DNA from 3 places in the Pseudaeromonas paramecii genome. Region 1 is predicted to be linked to each of the others. Evidence: predicted binding sites of a transcription regulator. Region 1 holds the regulator's gene; each other region holds the start of a gene.
The links. Region 1 encodes LexA, which represses DNA repair genes until DNA is damaged. Its sites were predicted from a motif close to ANCTGTNTNNNNANACAGNT; they were not measured.
Positions count from the first base shown of each region.

Region 2: the regulator LexA is predicted to act here: its motif matches at 4,074-4,093, upstream of umuD (translesion error-prone DNA polymerase V autoproteolytic subunit).
Region 3: the regulator LexA is predicted to act here: its motif matches at 4,535-4,554, upstream of ABD847_RS06300 (YebG family protein).

Region 1 covers NZ_BAABFC010000029.1:15,602-23,143, forward strand. Annotated here, with positions in the region: gene hslV (ATP-dependent protease subunit HslV) at 1-257, shown strand, start outside; gene hslU (ATP-dependent protease ATPase subunit HslU) at 272-1,603, shown strand; gene rraA (ribonuclease E activity regulator RraA) at 1,723-2,208, shown strand; gene ABD847_RS16015 (cell division protein ZapB) at 2,270-2,479, opposite strand; gene cysE (serine O-acetyltransferase) at 2,626-3,405, opposite strand; gene fieF (cation efflux pump FieF) at 3,402-4,325, opposite strand; gene trmL (tRNA (uridine(34)/cytosine(34)/5-carboxymethylaminomethyluridine(34)-2'-O)-methyltransferase TrmL) at 4,480-4,965, shown strand; gene lexA (transcriptional repressor LexA) at 4,962-5,588, opposite strand; gene plsB (glycerol-3-phosphate 1-O-acyltransferase PlsB) at 5,771-7,542, shown strand, end outside.
Region 2 covers NZ_BAABFC010000001.1:448,823-456,364, reverse strand. Annotated here, with positions in the region: gene ABD847_RS02280 (putative bifunctional diguanylate cyclase/phosphodiesterase) at 64-2,373, shown strand; gene umuC (translesion error-prone DNA polymerase V subunit UmuC) at 2,370-3,635, opposite strand; gene umuD (translesion error-prone DNA polymerase V autoproteolytic subunit) at 3,632-4,060, opposite strand; gene pxpB (5-oxoprolinase subunit PxpB) at 4,218-4,862, shown strand; gene ABD847_RS02260 (5-oxoprolinase subunit C family protein) at 4,859-5,791, shown strand; gene ABD847_RS02255 (5-oxoprolinase subunit PxpA) at 5,785-6,543, shown strand; gene ABD847_RS02250 (beta-N-acetylglucosaminidase domain-containing protein) at 6,540-7,542, opposite strand, start outside.
Region 3 covers NZ_BAABFC010000009.1:180,077-187,618, reverse strand. Annotated here, with positions in the region: gene ABD847_RS06325 (carboxypeptidase M32) at 1-1,437, opposite strand, end outside; gene smrA (DNA endonuclease SmrA) at 1,468-2,064, opposite strand; gene ABD847_RS06315 (TraB/GumN family protein) at 2,061-2,969, opposite strand; gene ABD847_RS06310 (DUF1904 family protein) at 2,982-3,317, shown strand; gene ABD847_RS06305 (SDR family oxidoreductase) at 3,339-4,172, opposite strand; gene ABD847_RS06300 (YebG family protein) at 4,185-4,508, opposite strand; tRNA gene ABD847_RS06295 (tRNA-Arg) at 4,645-4,720, opposite strand; gene ABD847_RS06290 (flagellar assembly protein T N-terminal domain-containing protein) at 4,801-5,967, opposite strand; gene ABD847_RS06285 (FlgO family outer membrane protein) at 6,131-6,742, shown strand; gene ABD847_RS06280 (LPP20 family lipoprotein) at 6,752-7,174, shown strand; gene ABD847_RS06275 (flagella synthesis protein FlgN) at 7,218-7,542, opposite strand, start outside.

The sequences.
Region 1 (7,542 bases):
TGGAGGCCATGCTGGCGGTGGCCGATGCCAGCAAGTCCTTCATCATCACAGGCAACGGTGATGTGGTGCAGCCGGAGCAGGATCTCATCGCCATGGGCTCCGGCGGCAACTACGCCCAGGCCGCCGCCCGCGCCCTGCTGGAAAACACCGAGCTGGATGCCAAGAGCATCGTCGAGAAGGCACTGACCATCGCCGGCGACATCTGCGTCTTCACCAACAACTTCCAGACCATCGAAGTGCTGGACTATTCCGCCTGAGCAAGGAGTTCCCCATGTCCGAAATGACCCCCCGCGAAATAGTCCATGAGCTGGATCGCCACATCATTGGTCAGGCCGACGCCAAACGCGCCGTGGCCATCGCCTTGCGCAACCGCTGGCGCCGCATGCAGCTGACCGAGGATCTGCGCCACGAGGTCTCCCCCAAGAACATCCTGATGATAGGCCCCACCGGGGTGGGCAAGACCGAGATCGCCCGCCGTCTGGCCAAGCTGGCCAACGCCCCCTTCATCAAGGTGGAAGCCACCAAGTTCACCGAGGTGGGCTACGTGGGCAAGGAGGTGGACTCCATCATCCGGGATCTCACCGACATGGCGGTGAAGATGACCCGGGAGCAGCAGATGGCCAAGTTCCAGATGCGCGCCGCCGAGGCTGCCGAGGAGCGGATTCTGGATGCCTTGCTGCCGCCGCCGCGGGACGGCTGGGGCCAGGCGGAGAAGAGCGACAGCAACAACCACACCCGGCAGATCTTCCGCAAGAAGCTGCGGGAGGGGGAGCTGGACGACAAGGAGATCGACATCGAGCTGGCGGCTCCGCAGGTGGGGGTGGAGATCATGGCGCCCCCCGGCATGGAGGAGATGACCCAGCAGCTGCAGGGCTTGTTCCAGAACCTGGGCCAGGGCCAGAAGAAGAGCCGCAAGGTGAAGGTCAAGGAGGCCATGAAGCAGCTCATCGAGGAGGAGGCCGCCAAGCTGGTGAACCCCGAGGAGCTCAAGACCCAGGCCATCGCCGCGGTGGAGAATAACGGCATCGTCTTCATCGACGAGGTGGACAAGATCTGCAAGCGCGGCGAGAGCAGCGGCCCCGACGTCTCCCGCGAAGGGGTGCAGCGGGATCTGCTGCCGCTGGTGGAAGGCTGTACCGTCACCACCAAGCACGGCATGGTGCGCACCGACCATATCCTGTTCATCGCCTCCGGCGCCTTCCAGATCGCCAAGCCCTCGGATCTCATCCCCGAGCTGCAGGGTCGCTTGCCCATCCGGGTAGAGCTGGGGGCCCTGAGCACAGATGACTTCGAGCGCATCCTCACCGAGCCCAATGCCTCCCTCACCGAGCAGTACCAGGCCCTGATGGCCACCGAGCGGGTGGATGTGGAGTTCACCCCGGACGGCATCCGCCGCATCGCCGAGGCCGCCTGGCAGGTGAACGAGCGCACCGAGAACATCGGCGCCCGCCGCCTGCATACCGTGATGGAGAAGCTGATGGAGCAGATCTCCTTCGAAGCCTCGGATCAGGCCGGTCATTGCCACCGCATCGATGCCGACTACGTCAACGCCCACCTAGGCAAGCTGATCGAAGACGAGGATCTGAGCCGCTTCATCCTCTGATGCTGCCGTTGGGCGGTCCCGCCGCCCATCCGGATCCCAAGTTGCCCGGATTTTGGTTTTATTTACCAGCCGGGCTACTTATACTGATGCCTCCTGCAGCCACCCGCGGTGAAATCAGCATGGAATACAACACCTCAGAACTTTGCGATACCTATGCCGACCTGGTCGACGTGGTCGAACCCATGTTTACCACCTTCGGCGGACGCCCCTCCTTCGGCGGCGTCATCACCACCGTCAAATGCTTCGAGGCCAATGGCCTGATCCGTGAGCTGGTCAAAGAGCCCGGTGAAGGTCGGGTATTGCTGATCGATGGCGGCGGCTCCCTGCGCCGCGCCCTGATCGACGGCGAGATCGCCGCCACCGCGGCCGACAACGGTTGGGAAGGCATCGTCTGCTATGGCAGCGTGCGTGAGGTGGATGCCCTGGCCGAGCTGGAGCTGGGCCTGCAGGCCCTGGCGGCCATTCCGGTGGGTGCCGATGATGAAGACACGGGCGATACCGACCTGCCGGTGAACTTCGGCGGCGTCACCTTCCTGCCGGAGGATCACCTGTATGCCGACACCACCGGCATCATCCTCTCGCCGGAACCCCTGGATCTGGAGTGATCCTCGCCCATAAAAAACGCCGGCAATGACCGGCGTTTTTTATGGCGCACTCCTCGCGGATTTAGACGGCTTCTTCCATCTGATCCATCTTGCCCAGCAGGGCCCGCAGGCGCTCCTGCCAGGCCTGGTGATCGTTGCGCAGCTGCTGATTCTCGTCCTTGAGACGCTGGTTCTCCAGCTTGAGCTCTTCGAGCTCCATCTTCTGCAGGGCCAGGTTGTCCACGGCGCTCTGCACCTTGGCTTCCAGTTGTTCCAACATTTCTAACGACATAGTCATACCCTAGTATCTCGTGGCTGGCCCCGGCACCCCGGAGCCTAAAATGGCGCGGTCCCAGCATACCCGCCCTGTCGCGGTGCAACAAGGCAAGCAGGCCCTATCCTGCTCCCCTGCGGTGCGACTGTCGGCTTCTTGGCCAATCAGATGCCCTGATCCATGTCGAGGGAGGGTTTGTCGCACTGGGGGTGGCCCACCTCCTTGGCCGGCACCCCCACCACAGTGGTGTGCGCCGGCACCGGATTGAGCACCACGCTGCCGGCCCCTATCTTGGCCCCTGCCCCCACTTCGATGTTGCCCAGCACCTTGGCGCCGGCGCCAATCATCACCCCTTCACGGATCTTGGGATGGCGATCGCCATGCTCCTTGCCGGTTCCCCCCAGGGTGACGTTCTGCAGTATGGAGACATCGTTCTCGATGACCGCCGTCTGCCCCACCACGATGCCGGTGGCGTGATCCAGCATGATGCCGCGACCAATGCGGGCCGCCGGGTGAATATCCACCCCAAACACCACGGAGATCTGGTTCTGCAGGTAGGTGGCCAGCGCCCGCCGACCTTGATTCCATAGCCAGTGGCCGACCCGATAGGCCTCCAGGGCATGGAAGCCCTTGAGGTACAGCAGCGGCGTGGAGTAGTAATCCACCGCCGGATCCCGATCCTTCACCGCGCAGATGTCCGCCGCCACCGCATCCAGAATCGTTGGCTCGGCGGTAAACGCCAGCTCGATGATCTCCCGCAGGGCCATGGCCGGCATGGTGGCGCTGCCCAGCTTGTGGGCCAGCTGGAAGCTCAGGGCCGACTGCAGGCTGTGATGGTTCAGAATGGTGGAATGGTAGAAGCTGGCCAGCAGCGGCTCGTCGGCAGCCATGTTGGCCGCCTCGGCCCGGATCTGTTGCCAGGTGGACTCTTTGATACAACTCATGGCGCACTCCTGGTGGAATCGAAGGCCTGCCCTGACGGCTCCTGGGTGAGCACGGACAGGGGATCCATGTGAATGATGATGTCGGCAATCGGGAAGGCCAGACGCAACCTGGCCTCCACCCGGTCGGCAATGGCGTGGGCCTGCAACAGCGGCATGCCGTCATCCAGCTCCAGATGCAGCTGAATGAAACGCACCGGCCCGGACTGACGGGTCCGCAGATCGTGCATGCCGTGCACGCCGGGCACGCTGTTGCAGATATCCTGGATCTGCTGACACTCCTCTTCCGGCAGCTCCCGGTCCAGCAGGGTCTGGATGGCCTCATAGCCTATCTTGAGGGCGCTCCACAGTATGTAGCCCCCCAGCAGGATGGCAAACAGGCCATCGGCCATGTGGAAGCCCAGCATCGATAGAAACAGGGCCAGCAGCACGGCCGCGTTGAGCAGCAGATCCGAGCGGTAGTGCAGGGAGTCCGCCTTCACCGCCTGGCTGCCGGTGACCCGCACCACATAGCTTTGGAAGGTGACCAGCACCAGGGTCAGGATGAGGGATCCGACGGTGACCCAGATGCCGATACCGGCCCGTTGCAGGGGCACGGGATCCGCCACGGCGCCAATCCCGTGCATGATGAGCACTAGGGCCGAGCCCGTGATGAAGGCCGACTGGGCCAGGCTGGCCAGGGATTCGGCCTTGCCATGACCAAACTTGTGATCGTCATCGGCCGGGATCAGGGCATAACGGATGGCCAGCAGGTTGATGAGTGAGGCGCTGACGTCCATCAGGGAGTCGGTGAGGGAGGCCAGCAGACTGGAGGAGCCGGTAGCCAGCCAGGCGATGAGCTTGCCGATGATAAGCAGAGTGGCGGTGACGGTCGCAGCCAGCCCGGCAAAGGTGGCCAGCCGATAATAGCGTTGCTGGATCAATGGTCTTCCTCGACAGGCGGCACCAGGCCGCATCCTTAACAGGGGGCCTATGATACCCCCCAGCTCCCGGCATATAAAGCCGCCCCTGGGCTGGCCCGGGACGAAAATCCCGCTACACTAGCGGGCCGCAAGGCCCACGGCGCCAGGAGTCATGATGCTACACATAGTGCTGTTCCAACCCGAGATCCCGCCCAACACGGGCAACATCATCCGCCTGTGTGCCAACACGGGCTACAAGTTGCACCTGATAGAGCCGCTGGGTTTTGCCTGGGACGACAAGCGGGTACGCCGGGCCGGGCTGGATTATCACGAATTTGCCGAGGTGCGCCGCCATCCGGATCTGGCCACTTGCCTGGCCGGCTTGCCGGCTGCGCGGGTGTTCGCCTGTACCACCAAGGGACAGGCGATCCCCAGCGAGGTGGCCTTCGCGGCGGGAGATGTGCTGCTGTTTGGCCCCGAGACCCGGGGCCTGCCCATGGACGTCATCGAATCCCTGCCGCCGGCGCAGCGCCTGCGGCTGCCCATGGTGCCAGGCAGCCGCAGCATGAACCTGTCCAACGCCGTGGCGGTGCTGGTGTATGAGAGCTGGCGCCAGCTGGGCTACGCCGGCGCCCAGCCCCAGACGGTCGGTGAAGCCTAGAACCAGTCGGCGTTACGGATGACGCCCACTGCAAGCCCTTCGATGTGCAGCTGCTGACAGCTCAGATCCACCTCAATGGGGCTGAGCTCCTCGTTCTCCGGCAGCAGCAGCACCCGATTGCCTTGGCGCTGGAAGCGCTTGACCGTCACCTCGTCTTCGCCCACCCGCGCCACCACCACCTGGCCGTTGCGCGCCTGCTCCGTCTTGTGTACCGCCAGCAGATCGCCATCCAGGATGCCGATGTCCTTCATGCTCATGCCCTGCACCCGCAGCAGGAAGTCGGCCCTGGGATGGAACAAGCCAGGGTCCACCTGATAGCGAGTCTCCACATGCTCGGCGGCCAGAATGGGCTCGCCGGCGGCCACCTTGCCGATGAGGGGCAGACCGCTCTCCTCCTCCTCGGCGCTCTCATCCTGCACCAGCTGGATGCCGCGGGAGGTGCCGGGCATGATGTGGATCACCCCTTTGCGAGCCAAGGCCTTGAGATGCTCCTCCGCCGCATTGGCGGACTTGAAGCCCAGGCGGGCGGCGATCTCCGCCCGGGTGGGGGGCATGCCGGTCTCCTGCATGTACTCCTTGATGAGATCCAGAACCTGGCTCTGGCGCGGGGTGAGAAGTTTCATCAGCAATCGCCTGTTTTTATATACAGATGCCTGTGAGTATATACAGGGCTAATCGAAGCGCAAGTGCCATGCAGGATCTGTGGCAGATCTTGTCGGACGTCCGACCACGACAAGGAAATTCCCTTTTGCTATGCTGGCGCCGATTTTTTGCCAGAGCGATTCATTGCCAGAGGTTGTTAAGGATGTCCCGCATCAAGGCTGCTGCCCGTTCCCTGCTTCGCCTGCCCCTGCGTCTGTTGGTCAACTATTCCGCCCTGCCGGAAGAACCGGTGAGCCAGCTGGGGTTGGATCCCGCCCGCCCCATCGTCTACGCCCTGACCAATGACGCGCTGAGCGATCTGCTGACCCTGGAGCTGTGTGCCAACCAGCTGGGGCTACCCAGTCCTTTCAGCCCACTGCAGATCGGCGGCCAGTCCCTGCCGCGCTATGTCTGCCTGGATCACCTGCCCTGCTTTGGCGGTAGACCCATGCCGGCCCAGCAAAGCCTGGCCACCTTCCGCCACTGGCTGCAGCTGCACCGGCAGGATCCGGCGCTGGACATCCAGCTGGTGCCCATCACCCTGTTGTGGCACCGGGCGCCGGGGCGGGAGAAGCGCCGCCTGCAGCCGCCACTGCACTCGCCGACAGTCTGGCGCAACAGCTGGCAGGTGCTGCTCCATGGCCGGGAGAACCGGGTACGCTTCTCCGCTCCCGTCTCGTTGCGCACCCTGGCGGACGAGCGCGGCAGCGACGAACAGGTGGCCCACAAGCTGGCCCGGGTGGCCCGCATCCATTTCAGCCGGCAACGGCAGGCGGCCAAGGGGCCGCGGCTGCCCATCCGTCAGGAGCTGTTCCAGCAACTGCTGGCCAGCGACCCCCTGCGCCAGGCCATGGCGCAACAGGCCGCCGAAGAGGGCCTGCCCCTGGAGCAGATCCAGCAGCGGGCGCTCGGCTACCTGGACGAGATCGGCAGCGACTTCTCCTACCGTCTGATCCGCATGGGCGACACCCTGCTGGGCTGGCTGTGGCACAAGCTCTACCGCGGCATCCGGGTGCACGGGGGCGAGCAGGTACGCCGTCTGGCCCGGGAGGGGCATGAGATCGTCTACATCCCCTGCCACCGCAGTCACATGGACTACCTGCTGCTCTCTTATGTCATCTATCACCAGGGGCTGATCCCGCCGCACATCGCCGCCGGCATCAACCTCAACTTCTGGCCCGCCGGCCCCTTGTTCCGCCGCGGCGGCGCCTTCTTCATCCGCCGCAGCTTCAAGGGCGACAAGCTCTACGCCACCGTGTTTCGGGAATACCTCAATCAGCTGTTTACCAAGGGCTATGCGGTGGAGTTCTTCACCGAGGGGGGCCGCTCCCGTACCGGACGCCTGCTGCAACCCAAGACCGGCATGCTGGCCATGACGCTGGAAGCCCAGCTGCGGGGCATACCGCGGCCGCTGACCTTTGTGCCCGTCTACCTGGGCTATGACCATGTGATGGAGGTGAACACCTACCTCAAGGAGTTGAAGGGCAGCCGCAAGGAGAAGGAGAACTTCTGGCACGTGCTGGGCATCCTGGGCAAGCTGCGCAACTTTGGCCGCAGCTACGTCAACTTCGGCGAACCCCTGACCCTGCACCAGTATCTGCAGCAGCAGGTGCCCGAGTGGCGCGAGACACCCGAAGGCCACAAGCCTGCCTGGCTGGCCCCCACGGTGAATGCCCTGGCCCAGCAGCTGATGAGCCGCATCAATGCCGCTGCCGGCCTCAACGGTTTGCCGCTGTGCGCCCTGGCGCTGCTGGCCAGCGAACGCCAGGCCCTGCCCCGCAATCAGCTGACCCAGCAGATCCAGCTCTATCTTGAGCTGCTGCGGCTGGCGCCCTACAGCCAGCACTGCGTGCTGCCGGAGGCCGGCGCCGCCGAGCTGCTGGAGCAGACCCTGGAGCTGGGCAAGTTCCAGGTGGAGGAGGACAAGCTGGGGCA
Region 2 (7,542 bases), on a different contig from region 1:
GGATATAGTGCTACACCATCTAGCAAGAGGGATGCGAATCGGTCTGGGGCAGGGGGTGCCGCTATGTTGTTGGATCTGATCAAGGGCGTGGCCCTGCTGCTATCCCTGTGTCTGCTGTACGGCATCTTGTTGCGCACTCGGCTGCCCTGGCTGGGGCGCACCGGCCGTCAGCTGCTCACCGGCTTGCTGTTCGGCAGTCTGTGCATCGTGGGCATGTCCACCCCCATCACGCTGGCAGGCAGTGGGGTCATCTTCGATGCCCGCTCCGTGATCCTTAGCATGGCCGGCCTGTTTGGCGGGCCCCTGGTGGCGGCGGTGGCGGGTAGCATGGCGGCGCTGTTCCGACTGTGGCTGGGGGGCGGTGGGGCACCCGTCGGGGTGTCGGTCATACTGCTGAGTGTGCTGACGGGCTTGCTCTACCGCGTTGCCTGCCAGCGCAACTGGCTCTCCTTGAGGTTTCTTCCCCTGGTGCTGTTCGGTCTGGTTCTGCATCTCTTGGTGCTCTACCTCTTTACCTTCTTGCCCAGCGAGGCGGCACAGCTCATCCACAGCCTGTTTAGCCTGGAATTCTTGCTGGTGTTTGCCTTGGCTACGGCGCTGCTGGGCAGTCTGCTGCAAGATGCCCGCCAGCGACGGCGCACCGAGCTGGCCCTGGCCCGCAGCCAACGACAGCTCAAGGCGGTGGTCCATGCCATGCCGGATCTCCTGTTTGTGCTCAATGACGAGGGGCGCTACCTGGAGATGCTCACTCACGAAGAGGCCCATCTGGTGCGCTCCCGCTCCGAGCTTCTGGGCAAACGCATGAAGGATGTCTTTCCCCCGGAGCAGACGGCCGCGCTGATGTCGGTGTTGCAGCGCACCCTGCGGCAAGGGCCTCAGTGTCACGAATACCAGATCGCCATTCAGGGCGGTCAGCGGCGCTGGTTTGAGGGGCGCACCCATGTGCTGGGGCGTTACAGGGGCCACCGTAACTGCATCGTCTGGTTGGCGCGGGACATCACGGAGCGCAAGGAGAGGGAGGAGCAGATCGCCAACCTGGCCTTCTACGATCCCCTGACCGGCCTGCCCAATCGCCGCCTGCTGCGGGAGCGGTTGGGCCAGGGTCTCAAGGAGAGTCAACGCACCGGGCAGTACGGCGCCCTGCTGTTCTTCGATCTCGACCACTTCAAGATCATCAACGACACCCTGGGTCACGACGTGGGGGATCAGCTGTTGCGTCAGGTCGCCGGGCGGCTGCAGCAAGGCGTGCGCCAGGTGGATACGGTGGCCCGGCTGGGGGGCGATGAGTTTGTGGTGCTGCTGGTGGGGCTGGACGGCCAGCGGGTGCCGGCGGCCCATCAGTGTCGCCGGGTGGCGGAGAAGCTGCTGGGGGAGCTGGGGCGTCCATACCGGCTTGCCGGCCAGGATCATTACAGCACCGTCAGCATGGGGATGGTGCTGTTCTTGGGTGAGGAGCACAGTGCCGAGACCCTGCAGCGCCATGCCGATCTGGCGCTCTATCAGGCCAAGGCGGCGGGCCGCAACACCTTCCGCTTCTATGATGAGAGCATGCAGGTGGCCATCAAGCAGCGGGTGAGTCTGGAGAGCGCCCTGCGCCAGGGGTTGCAGCTGCGCCAGTTCCAGCCGTTTTATCAGCCGCAGGTGAACGAGGAGGGCTGGGTGGTGGGGGCCGAGGTACTGGTGCGCTGGCTCCACCCGGAGAAGGGGATGATCTCGCCGGCGGACTTTATTCCGGTGGCCGAGGAGACGGGCCTCATCATACCGCTGGCCGAGCTGCTGCTGACGCAGGTCTGTGATCAGCTGGTGGCCTGGTCTCGGCTGCCGGGATTTGCCGATCTGAGTCTGGCGGTGAACGTCAGCGCCCGTCAGGTGCGCCAGGAGGATTTCGTCGAGCGCATCATAGCCCAGGTGCGTCACAGTGGTGCCAATCCGCAGCGCCTCAAGCTGGAGCTGACCGAGAGCCTGCTACTGCACGACATGGACGACATGATCCGCAAGATGACGGCCCTCAAGGCTTTCGGCATCGGCTTCTCGCTGGATGACTTTGGCACCGGTTATTCCTCCTTGAGTTACCTCAAGTTGCTGCCCCTGGAGCAGCTCAAGATTGACCAGTCCTTCGTGCGGGACTTGCTCAGCGATCCCAACGATGCGGCCATCGCCCGCACCATCATAGCCCTGGCGGATAGCCTGGGCCTGTCGGTCATCGCCGAAGGGGTGGAGCAGGAGTGTCAGCGGCACTTCCTGGCGGCCCAGGGCTGCCACACCTATCAAGGCTACCTGTTTGGCCGCCCCGCCGCAGTTGTTGACTTCATGGCCAGCCTGCAGCTGGATCCGCAGGGGCGCCTTATCCTGAGGTCAGCGTCACCGACCTAGCAGTAGGCCAGGGGCAGCGCCGCCCAGGCGGTGGTGTAGCTGGGGCTACGCTGGGCCTGGCGCATCTGCCAGGGCGCCTGATCTGAGCCTTGGGCGGCCAGCTTGAGGCCATGTGGATGGCGCTGGTTGATGCTGTCCATCACCTGCATCAGCCGCATCCGCTTGGGGTCTTGTCCATCAAAGAGATCCCCCTGCCAGAATTGCCGCGGGCTGAGATCGCTCAGCACCACGCCGGCCTTGTGGTAGGCGTGTCCGGGGCGCCAGAGGCGACCCAGCAGATCATCCAGCCAGGCCAGCAACGCCAGGCTGTCATCGGTGGCGGCCGGCAATGTGATGCTGGCCTGATCGCCATAGAAGGGGTGTGCTGAGTCCTGCGCCGAGGTGCGAATAAAGATCCCCAGATGGCGGCAGCACAGGCCGGCGCCGCGCAGCCGTTCGGCGGCCCGCACCAGGTGATTCACCAGGGCCTCGCGCAGCAGTGGCCGCTGGGTGATGCGCTCGCCAAAGGTTCGACTGCACAGCACCTGCTGACGAACAGGGGGCGGCGCGGCCAGACAACCGGCCGCTTGGCCACCCAGCTCCCGCACCACCCGCTCCAGGGTCACCCCATAGCGGGATCTCAGCCCCTTGGCGGGGGCATTCGCCAACTGGCCGGCGGTGTGGATCCCCTCCCGTTGCAGGGCCTGGCCCAGGCGCTGGCCTATGCCCCACACCTCTTCCACCGGCGTGATGGCCAGCAGCCGCTGGCGCCGGTTGGCATCCTGCAAGTCCACCACACCGCCGGTGGCGGGCCAGCGTTTGGCGGCATAGTTGGCCAGCTTGGCCAGGGTGGGGCTAGGTCCAAGGCCGATGCCGACGGTCAGGCCTGTCCATTGCTGGATCTGCTGGCGCAGCCGGCGGGCGTGCTCGGTGGCATCGGTGAGCCAGGGGCCCTCCAGGCGCAAGAAGGCTTCGTCGATGGAGTAGAGGTGCACCTCGGGCGCCGCCTGCTCCAGCAGGCTCATCACCCGGGCAGACAGGTCGCCATACAGGGTGTAGTTGGAGCTGAACCAGACGCCGCCCTGGGCGGTAAACGCCGCCTGGATCCGATAGAAGGGCTCCGCCATCTTGACCCCCAGGGCCTTGGCCTCGGGGCTGCGGGAGACCACGCAACCGTCGTTGTTGGACAGCACCACCAGGGGGCGCCCCTGCAGATCCGGCCGAAACAGGCGCTCGCAAGAGGCATAGAAGTTGTTCACATCCACCAGGGCCCAGCAGCTCATCGTCCGGCTCCCAGGGCATGCACCACGAAGCGCACCACGCCGAAGATCTCCAGGGTCTGTAGATCCCCAGGATACAGGGGCGGGTAGTCAGGATGGGCGGCCAGCAGGGCGGGGCGCGGGCGCAGCTGCAGTGTCTTGACGGTGAAGGCGCCATCCAGACAGGCCACCACCACGTCCCCCTGCTGGGGCGTCAGGCTGCGATCGACGATCAAGAGATCGCCGCTATGAATGCCGACCCCCTCCATGCTCCGCCCCTGGGCGCGCAAGAAAAAGGTAGCCGCCGGGTGGGGGATACAGAGTTCATTAAGATCCAGCCGTCCCTCCAGGTGGTCTTCCGCCGGGCTGGGAAAGCCGCAGGCCACCGCCTCGCTAAACAGCGGCAGGGCCTGGTGAGTGAGGGGAAAGAGTAGAGGCGAGGCACGCATAATAAAGACCGATAACTGTATTTATGTACAGTATATTGGATGAGTGCCGCCCTTGCCTAGTGATGTCAGCCCTATGCTGGTATTGCCTACGACAAGATGGCACCCTGTCCCAAGCGACCGTTTACCTGTTGAGTACTGGATGAAGAAGGAGCTGTCCATGTCTATGCGTATTCAGTCCCTGGGTGAGACAGCCCTGGTTCTGGAGTGCAATGCGCCCGTGAGTCTGGCGACTCAGCAACGGATCTGGCAGCTGGCCGATCGGTGGCGCGGCCAGCCGGGTATCTGTGAGGCGGTGCCGGGCATGAATAATCTGCTGCTGGAATATGCGCCCGAGTGCTGGCAGTACGAGACCCTGGCGGCGGCGCTGCAAGAGCAGTGGGCCGGGCTGCAACCCCAGGTGGTGACCGGACGTCTGCTGGAAATACCGGTGCGTTATGGCGGTGAGTGGGGGCCGGATCTGGCGGCGGTGGCGGCCCATTGTGGCCTGAGCCCCGTCGAGGTGATCCGCCTGCACAGTCAGGCCGAGTATCAGGTCTACTTTCTAGGCTTTATGCCGGGGTTTGCCTACCTGGCAGGCTTGCCCGCCGCCCTCACCACCCCGCGTCGGGCCACCCCCAGGGTGCGGGTGCCGGCGGGTGCGGTGGCCATAGGCGGCGATCATACCGGTGTCTATCCGCGGGTCAGCCCGGGGGGTTGGCAGATCATAGGCCAGACGGATTGGGTGCTGTTTGATGCGGAGCGTATGCCGCCGTGCCTGTGGCAGCCCGGGGACAGGGTGCGTTTCGTGGCGGTGAGCCCATGAGGCGCCTGATCCTAGAGCAGACCGGCCTGCTGAGCAGCGTGCAGGATGGTGGCCGGACGGGCCTGCGGCACCTAGGCATTGGCCGGGCCGGTGCCTTGGACGGCCTGGCCCTGCAGCTGGCCAATCGCCTGGTGGGCAACCTCCCTGCGGCTCCGGCCATCGAGTGTCTGCTGGGCGGGCTTAGCCTGCGCTTTGCCTGCGATGGCTGGCTGGCGCTCACCGGCGCCGACTGTCAGGCCCGGCTGGACGATACCCCGGTGTGGCCAGGCTGGCGCACCCGTTTTACGGCCGGCCAGCGGCTGCTGCTGGGGCGACCGCGGGTGGGGATGTGCAGCTATCTGGCCCTGGACGGCGGAGTACGGCAGCCCCAAATCCTGGGGGCCTGTGCTGCAGATCTGTCCGGCGGACTGGGGGCGGCCCTGGTGCCTGGTGCCGAGCTGCCCCTGGGGGCGGCGCAGCCGCTTTCTGAGCCCCTGGGCATACTGCTGCCGACGCCGCCCAATGGCCTGCGGTTTTTGCCGGGGCCCGAGTGGTTCTGGTTTAGTCAGGCCGAACCGCAGCTGGTACGCCAAGCCTGGCAGGTGTCGCCCCAGAGCAACCGCATGGGGCTGCGTCTCACGGGCGAGCCCTTGGTGCGTGAGGCGGGGGAGGAGCTCAGATCCCATGGCCTCTTGCCCGGCGTCATTCAGGTGCCGCCGGATGGTCAGCCCATCGTCCTGGGCTGTGAGGCCCAGACCTGCGGCGGCTATCCGCGCCTGGGCATGGTGATCCGCGCCGATCTGTGGCGCCTGGGACAGCTGGGGCCGAGGCAGACCGTCAGGCTGCTGCCGGTGTCACCACGCCAGGCCCAGCAGGCCTGGCTGCGGCAGCAGCGTTACCTGGCGCGGATCGAACTGTTATTGGCAAAGGAGGCCGATACGAGATGCTGAGTGTGGATCTGAATTGCGATCTGGGGGAGGGCTTTGGCCCCTACCCGCTGGGCGACGACGTGGCCCTGATGCCGTATCTGAGCTCGGTGAATATCGCCTGCGGCGTGCACGCCGGTGATCCGGCGCTGATGCGCCAGACGGTGGCGGCAGCCCTGGCCCATGGACTGGCCATCGGCGCCCATCCCGGCCTGCCGGACCGGCAGGGCTTTGGCCGGCGGGAGCTGGCCATCAGCCCGCAGGAGGCCTATGAGCTGACCCTGTATCAGGTCGGTGCGCTGCAGGCCTTTGTCCTGGCGGCGGGGGGCCGGCTGCACCATGTCAAACCCCATGGCGCCCTCTACAACATGGCGGCACGGAATAGACCCCTGGCCCAGGCCATCGCCCAGGCGGTGAAGGATCTGGATCCCAGCCTGCGGCTCTATGCCCTGGCCGGTGGCGCCCTGCTCGACGAAGCCAGGGCCCTGGGGCTGAGGGGGGTGAGCGAGGTGTTTGTGGATCGGGGCTATGGCGCAGATGGCCATCTGCTGCCCAGAGGCACGCCGGGGGCTCTGCTGGACGATGAAGAGGCGGCGGTGGCCCAGCTGCTGAGCCTGGTGCGCGATGGCGGCGTGCAGAGCTCGGAGGGACACTGGGTGGGGCTACAGGCCCAGACCGTCTGCCTGCACGGCGACGGCCCCCACGCCTTGCCCTTCGCCCGGCGTTGTGCCGAGGCCCTCAGTCAGGCGGGGATTGCCCGCCGGGCGCCGGCTTAACCCGTCAGACAGGCCGGGTCGAAACAGTAGCCGCCATCCAGCCAGCTGAGCAGCTCGCGGGCGCAGCGCCGGCTGGCCTCATCGGCACAGTCAAGCCAGGGCCGGTAATGGCCCTGCAATGTCTGCCGCTGAGGCGGTGTCAGATCCGGCAAGCCCACCTCCGCCAGCAGCGGCAGATCCTGCGCCAGCTGCTCGGCCAGCCCCGCCGTCACACAGTCTCTGGCTGCCGGCAAAAAGGCCTCGGCCGCACAATAGTTGGCATCGGCATAGGCCATGGGCAGGGTGGCCAGGGGCAGGCGCGAGAGGGTGGGCTGCTTCATGGGGTTGACGGCGTGGCCGGCGAGATAAGGCGCCTGAGCCTGACCCCGACCGCTAAAGGGGGCCAGATAGAGGTAGTCGCTGGCCTTCTTGCCGTCGTTCACCGGGTAGTTGTCCCACAAGAACGGCCGGCGGCCCAACTGATCGGTCACCCAGCTCAGATGATCCAGCGGATAGTCGGTGGAGCAGACCTTGGGGCCGGTCCAGAACAGATCGAAGCGACGGTCGAGCCCCTGGCCCAGGGTGTGCCAGTAATGGGCCGGCATGGCGCCGAACACCTTCTCCAGAATGGGATCCGTGCTGTAAAAGCTGGGGCAGAGGATGAAGCGCTGGGCCGCACTGACGGCGGCCACATCGTGGGCCATGGCGATCTGCAACTGGGCCAGCTGTGGGGTGTCGCTGGGCATGTCATCAAACAGCAGGGCGAAAATATCCGGCGCCAGTGCCGCCTCTATCTGACGCACCCGCGCCAGCAGGCGTGGCCGGCTGGCAGCATAGTCATGATGGGCGGCCATGGGGGTCAGGCCGATGCCAAAGGCGATGCCGGCCTGTCGACAGGCCTGACGCAGGGCCTGCAGCTGGGCCAGGGTGGCCGGATCCCACTCCTGCTGCCAACGCCGGCGCAGGCAGGCATCCTCCTTGGGGGCGTAAAGATAGAAATCATAGCCATGGGCCTTGAGC
Region 3 (7,542 bases), on a different contig from region 1:
GCTCAAGGGGGTGCCGGTGGCTTGCCGGATCAGGGCATCGGTGTCCAGCAGGCTGGCCTGCTGCCAGATATGTTGCTGCAGCCAGGCGAAGATGTTGCCCAGGCCATCAGGCTGGCTCAGCAGGCTGGCAAAGCTGCCTAATTGCTGTTGCAGGGCCTCGGCCAGCTGGGCGGCATACAGGGCGCCCAGGGTGTAGCTGGGGAAGTAGCCAAAGCTGCCGTCGGTCCAGTGGATGTCCTGCAGGCAGCCATCTTTGTCGTTGCCGGCGGTGGAGAGCCCCAGATACTGCTGCATGCGCAGGTCCCACAGCTCGGGGATATCGCGGGCTTCGATGTCGCCCTCGATCAGCCGTTTTTCTATCTCGTAGCGCAGCATGATGTGGGCCGGATAGGTCACCTCGTCCGCATCCACCCGAATATAGCCCGGCGCCACCCGGGTGTAGAGACGGGCCAGGTTGTCGGCGGCAAAGGCCGGCTGCGGGCCGAAGCTAGCCTCCAGCAAGGGCGGCAGCTGGGCGACGAAGCCAGGGTGACGGGCCAGTTGCATCTCAAAGAACAGACTCTGGCTTTCGTGGATGCCCATGGAGCGGGCTTCCCCCACCGGCAGCCCTTGCCACTGGGCCGGCAGGCCCTGCTCGTAACGGGCATGGCCGGTCTCGTGGATGATGCCCATCAGGCTCTGGGTGAAGTCCGCCTCATCGAAGCGGGTGGTGATGCGCACATCGCTGGGCACGCCGCCGCAAAACGGGTGGGCACTGACATCCTGACGACCACGGCTAAAGTCAAAGCCCAGCAGTCCCATGATCTGGCGGCCGAGATCCTGTTGGGCCGCGGTGGCAAAGGGCCCCTGGGGCAGGATCACCGACTCGGTTGCCTGGCGTTCGGTCACCTGGCGGATGAGATCCGGCAGCCACTGCTGCAACTCGGCGAACAGGCCGTCAATCTGCGTGCAGTTCATGCCTGGCTCGTACAGGTCCAGCAGACTGTCATAGGGGCGGCCGCCATTGGCCTCGGCGCGAATGGCGGCCTCCTCACGGCTCAAGGCGACCACCTCCTGGAAGTTGGTCAGAAAGCCGGCCCAGTCATTCTCCCGCCGCTGGCGCCGCCAGGCGTGCTCGCAACCGGAGCCCGCCAGGGACTTGGCCTGCACCAGATCGCCGGGCAGCACGCTGGCTTGCCGATGCCGGCGTTGCATCTCCTGAAGGCTGATCTGCTGGGCAGGCGTCAGGGACTCCGCCTGGGCGGCGGCAAACCAGTCGGCCAGTTCCGGCGCGGTGAGGCGTTCGTGCATCAGCAAGGAGAGCTCCGCCAGGGCGGCGGCCCGGGCGTCGTTGCCGCCTTCGGGCATCATGGTGGCCTGATCCCAGCCGCAGATGGCACTGAGATGCGCAAAGTGATGCAACTGGTGGAAGCGGCGGCTTAACAGGGCGTAACTCATGGCGTTTCCTTTGACTAATCCGGTGATGACTTACTCCGGCAGGCGCTTCTGGATGCGCTCCCGGGTGTGTTGTTTATCCTGCTGCCCCTTGCGCAGCAGCACCAGGGTGGTGCCGCTGCCGCCGAGCGGGCGCGGTGCGCTATGGTAGGCCAGCACCTGGGGCCAGAGGCCCAGCCAGTGGCAGACATGGCTCTTGAGCTGGGCCGGCGGTTGGCTCTGCAGGCCGCGGCCATGGCGGATCAGCAGGCTGCGGATCTCCAGCTGCTGACACTGACCTAGCACCTCCAGCAGGCGATGACGGGCGGACTCCAGCCCCATGCCCTGCAGATCCAGGCTGGTTTCAATCTGGTACTGCCCCAGGCGCAGCTTGCGGAACACTCCCTCCTGCACCCCATCGCGCTTGAAGCTCACCACCTCGTGGGGATCCAGCAGGGGGACGGCCTCAAAGCCGAAGGGGTGGGGGATCTGAGTGTCGGCCTGCTGCGCCGCCTGCTGACGGGCCTGGCGGGCGGCCTCGTCCAGACTCTGGCCCTGTAGCCGCACCCTGGCGTCGGCCGTCAGGGGTTTGACGTCCTGCATCTGCTGGGCAAACAGGCTGGCTTCGGTCTGGGGCAGGGCGGCGCTCATGAGGCGGTCTCCGCCAAGATGGGGGCCACCCGATAGCCGGCCTGTTGCAGCAGGGCCAGCAGGCCTTGGGGGCCGTGCAGGTGCAGGGCGCCCACCACCACGAAGGCCTTCTGGTGCCGGGCGTCCATCAGCTGTGGCAGCCAGCGCAGGTTACGTTGCTCCAGCAGCTGGGTTTGCAGATAGTCCCGCAGCTCGGGCGGGCCCTGTTCTTCGTTGAGCAGGGTCAGCAGGCGCTGGGTGTCTCCCGCCTGCCAGGCCTGGATCAGATCGGGCAACAGGGTGCTCAGACTGGGCAGCTGCTCCAGGGTGTTTTGCAAGAAGGCCAGTTCGTGCTCCCTGAGACCGGCCAGATAACGAAACTGATCTATGGGCTGCTCCAGGCCCACGATGGGTTTGCCGCTGATCTGGGCCTGACGCACGAAAAACTCATCCACCCCGTATTGGGCTTGGTAACCGGCCTGCTGCATGGCCACCTGAGTCAGGGTGAGGGCGGCGAACCAGGGTTGCAAGGGCTGCAGGGTCTCTGGCGGCAGATGTTGGCGTTGGGCGGCCTGGACGGCCTGGCGGTACAGGGGGGAGGGCAGGCGATCTGCCAGGTTCTGACCCGCCGGCAGACGGCCCAGCTGCAACAGCTCCTGCTGGGCGGCGCCATCGAGCTGGCGCAGATCGGTTTCCAATATCAGCTCGTCGGCCTGCTGCCAGGTCTGCATGATGGCGGAGTCCAGCGGGTAGAGGCTGGCGGTGCCCACATGGATGGAGCCCAGCAACCACAGGGTCTGCTCGCCTTTTTGCGCTTGCCACAGACCCGGCATGGCCTGGGCCCACAGGGGCAATAGACCCAGACACAGCAGGCAGGCTGTCATCCAGCGGACGGGGCGGCTATGATGTGGCCGGTTTTTTTGCATATGGAGATCCTCATGCCTCATCTTCGTTTTCGCGGCATAGCGACTGAGCCCTTGGCCCAGCTGGCGCCGGCCTTGGTGCAGCAGCTCAGCGAGCTGACCGGTGCGCCCGTGGCTCATTTTACCCTGGAGCGGGTACACACCGAATTCATTATTGCGCCGGCGCCCGGCACCGGCTATCCCTTCGTCGAACTCTTGTGGTTCGATCGTGGCCAGGCGGTGCAGGACGCCGCGGCCAAGCTCATCACAGCCGCGGTGCAGGCCGAGCTGGGCGCCCAAACCGAGGTGGCCGTGGTGGTGCTGCCGTTAACCCGTACCGCCTATTACGACAACGGCCAGCACTACGGCTGAGCCGATGCCAAACGCTGTCGCTTAGGCTGAGCGCGCCAGCAGGGCGTCCAGCCAGGCGGTGGGCAGCAGACGCCGGAGGTAATAGAACCACTTGGCCGGACGGGTCACCTGATAGCGCCGGCGGGGTCGCTTGGCCTGCAAGGCATGGCGCAGTGGCGGCAGACAGGCTTCTGCCGGCAGGGTGAAGGGGCCGGAAGGGCTGCCTTCCGCCCGCCCGAGCCGCTGCAAGGTTTGCCGATATTCCTTGGCATGGCGGCTGTGGTCCAGATCGATGGCCTGACGGAAGGCGGCCAGGGCATGCACCCGAAACCGGGTTTCGATAGGGCCAGGTTCAATCAGGCTGACATGTACGCCGCTGCCCCGCAGCTCCAGCCGCAGTGTGTCGGTGTAGCCTTCTAACGCAAACTTGCTGCTGTTGTAGGCGCCGCGAAAACGCATGGCCACCAGTCCCAGTACCGAGCCCACCTGCACGATGCGCCCCTGGCCATTGGCCAGCATGGCCGGCAATAGTTGCCGGGTGAGGTGATGCCAGCCGAAGAAATTGGTCTCAAATTGCCGCCGCAGGGCGTCGGTGGGCAGATCCTCGAGGGCGCCGGGCTGGCCGTAGGCGCCATTATTGACGAGCCCCCACAGCTGGCCCTGGCTTTGACTCAGGGCCCACCGGGCGGCCGCCTCTATGCTGGCCTCGTCGGTGAGATCCAGCCGATGGGCGGCAAACCCCTCCGCCGCCAGGGCGGCCACATCGGCCGGCTGGCGAGCGGTGGCCAGCACCCGGAAACCCGCCTGGCGCAGGCCGCGGGCGGCGGCCAGACCAATGCCGCTGGAGCAGCCGGTGATCAGCACTGTCTGGGTCATGACTGTTCCGCCTTAGGCCGCATCGGCCTCAGCCTTGCGTGGCTTACGGGCAGGCTTGCTGTCGGGCTGGGGTACTTCACTCAGATCGCTGGTCTCGCTGACGCTCAGGCTGCCGCCCTTGAGGATCTGTTGCAGCGCCTCTTTCTGGCCTGCCAGGTAGAGGGCCAGGGCCTCCTGAGCATCTTCGGACAGGTTAACGGGCGCCTCGGCCAGCAGCAGGGTCAGTTGATCGGCCATGTCCAGCATCTTGTCATAGGCATCCGCCTCTTTCTTGCTTGCGAACGTCATCTTCTCCTCGCCGTTACGTACCACCACGTATTTGATTTCCACTGCCATGGGATCGGGTTCCTGTCTTGTGGGTTGACTGTAAAAATAAACAGTATTCAGTTGGCGTCACGAATGCAACAAAAAACCCGCATGCCGAGGCAGTGCGGGTTTTAGGCGTGTCTTGCTACGGCAAGAAACAGTGATTTGGCGTCCCCACCAGGGCTCGAACCTGGAATCAGCCCTTAGGAGGGGCTAGTTATATCCTGTTTAACTATGGGGACCGGCCATCTAAGGCGCCGGCATTATATCAAAGGGGCGTCCAAGATCCACAACTGGACTCAACTGGTTGTTATTTAAGCGCTTATTCCATGACGGCCAGATCACCTATCTGTACATTGCCCGGGGCATACTGGTTGAGTGTGCGCAGTACGGCACTGTCCTCATACAGGCGCTTGACTTCCATGATGCCGGCCGCCGGGCGGCGGTCACTGCGAGTCATACCGCTGTCGTCCCGATAGTCCGCCTTGTGTTGCAGTAGCATGCGCTCACCCAAGCGAATCCCATTTCGACTTCCCAGGTTGATATGAAACTCATCGCCATCGACCTTGACCACGCGCCCGGCTGGTTTGTCGCAGCGCAATTGCAAGGTGAGATCCTGACTGGCACGATCCAGCAGCTGCCCTATCTCGGCACCATACGGCGATTGCCAGAACGTCTGTTCAAAGACGTTTAACTTGGCCTGTTTATCGAAGGTCCAGGGGGCCTCGCTTTGATACTCCAACGTCTGTTGCAACTTGCCGCTGAGACCATCAAACAGATAGAGATGAAGTGCAAACGCACGCAGGGGATGGGAAAACCATTGGCTGATCAGTCCATCATCGGTCTGGCGTAATGACAGATCATCCAGGGTGCCGAACAGCAGGTACTGGCTTTCGGTGTCTCGCGCCAATTGCTGTATCTGCGGTGTAATGCGGACATCGCCCTGGGCGAAAAATTGTGGGGTCAGCCCCAGGTTGGCATCCAGCCAGCGTTGTGTGACAAATGTTTGGCGCTGATTTTGCAGACGTTGGTAGAGTGCCTGGGTCACCGCCTTGTTGATGTCAAATAGATGGCCGTATCTGGCCTGTTCGGGATTGACCAGGCTAAAGCGGATGAGGGAGATACCTTTGGCATACTGCTGGCCCTCGCAGGCCTGTAGCTGGCTGCGGATATTGGCCCGCACCTTGATGTAAAGACGCTGATTGCGTTCCTCTTCCTGGAGAATCTGGTACTGGCGAATGTCACCGCTGGAGCGGATAAGAAAGATATCCTGACTGAGGGCGCCGTCTTTGAGGCCTTGCAGGCTGGAGACGTTGGCACCGGCTTGTAGCAGTGCCTGACGCAAGGCATCTTCCAGTGCCTGTTGCCGTGCATATTCCAGCTCTCCCTTCACCAGCGGGGCACTGCCGGTGACCTGATACCATTGGGCTTGCAGCGTTGCAGGAAGAGCCAGCAGCAAGAGCAGGGGGACGAGCCAGCGTGATGTCATAGTGCAACCTATCGGATCTATGTTTCTTGACGCAATAAAGCAATCTTCATGCCTTTTGTATGGTGTATTTGAAAATTAATGTTTATACAAACGTGGCGTTTGGCTTAAGGAATGCATTTATTTGCCGATAAACGGTAACAGCGCAGTGAGTGTGGAGTTGCTCATGAAAAAAATGGCATTAGTGTTGGCTCTGTTGGTCCCATTGGGAGCCTGCTCTAGCCGTACCCCCAAGATGGCCAGTCAATCCCAGGGCATGGAGTTGAGCAGTACAGTGTCTCAGTTGGCCGACCATCTGTTTGAGACTAAGTTGGCCGGGGACACAGGGATGAAACCCATAGCGGTAGCATCGTTTGTTAACTTGGGTAGCCTGGACAGCAGCAATTGGTTGGGCCAACAGTTAGCGGAAGACTTTATCCATGAGTTGCATCGTCGGGGTGAGCTGGTTTTGGATTACAAGATCACCGGCAGCATCAAGGTCACACCCGAAGGGGACTTTGTGTTTAGCCGAGATTGGATGGAGCTGGCCAAGCGGGTGCCCTTGTCGCGCGTGTTGACCGGCACCATGGCTCCTAACAGCAGTGGTATCGTGATCAACGCCCGTATCATTAATCTCAAGACCCACATGGTCGAGGCCACGGCTCAGGGGTTTGTGCCCCGTAGTCAGCTCAATGGGGGGCTGGACTCGGGTAGGGCCGTGACGGTGACCAAGGGCATGCTGGTGCGGGGGGATTACCCGGCTGGCCGGTATGGTAACTCGGTACAATTGACGCACTAAGGGGCGGTTATGAAACGTCTTGTGCTCTGGATGTCGGCAGCCTTGCTGTTGTCGGCCTGCTCCAGCACTCATTATGTCCGTTATCAACAGGCGACGCCGACGCGCTTTCCGGTGCTCCATGCGGTCGGTTATGCCGTCATCGATATCCAGCCTGGTCCAAGCCGGTCGGAGAAGGTGCTGCAGGCGATCCGTGCCTCCAAACTCGATGCCTATCGGGAATTAACCGAGCAGGTGTATGGCCAGCAGATCCAAGGGGCCACTACATTGCGTGATGCGGTGCAGACCAGCAATCAGTTGCAGGCGTCGGTGGAGGGGATGGTGCGGGGTGCCCGGGTAGTGCAGAGCTATCCGTTGGACAACATGTATGCTACCGAATTGGAGCTGGATACTCAGGTACTCTATGACCTGTACCGCTTGGAAGGGGCGCAATAAGGGACGGCAGGCAAAATAAAAAAACCACCTTGTAGTGGTTTTTTTACGCCTTGATATTTAGTGAACCATTCTTGCCTGGTTGGGTGTTGCCGCGGTTGTCGTAAGTGAGTTTGTTCTTGTCCCGCAGCTGGCATAGCTCCGCGGCCAATTTGCGATTGGAGAGCAGATTCAGTTCGATGAGCTTACCGTTGACCTCGTTACGCTCCTGGCAGGCTTGTAGCTGCGACAGAATTCGTTGACGAAAGGCGGCAAACTCCTGTTGCAGATTGGTATCCGGTAACGCTTCGGCGATGGCATGGTCGTTTTGGGCGAGGGTGGCCAGGAGTTGTTGTTTCTTTTCGGTTAATTCCGGGAGCGCCAAAGCCTTG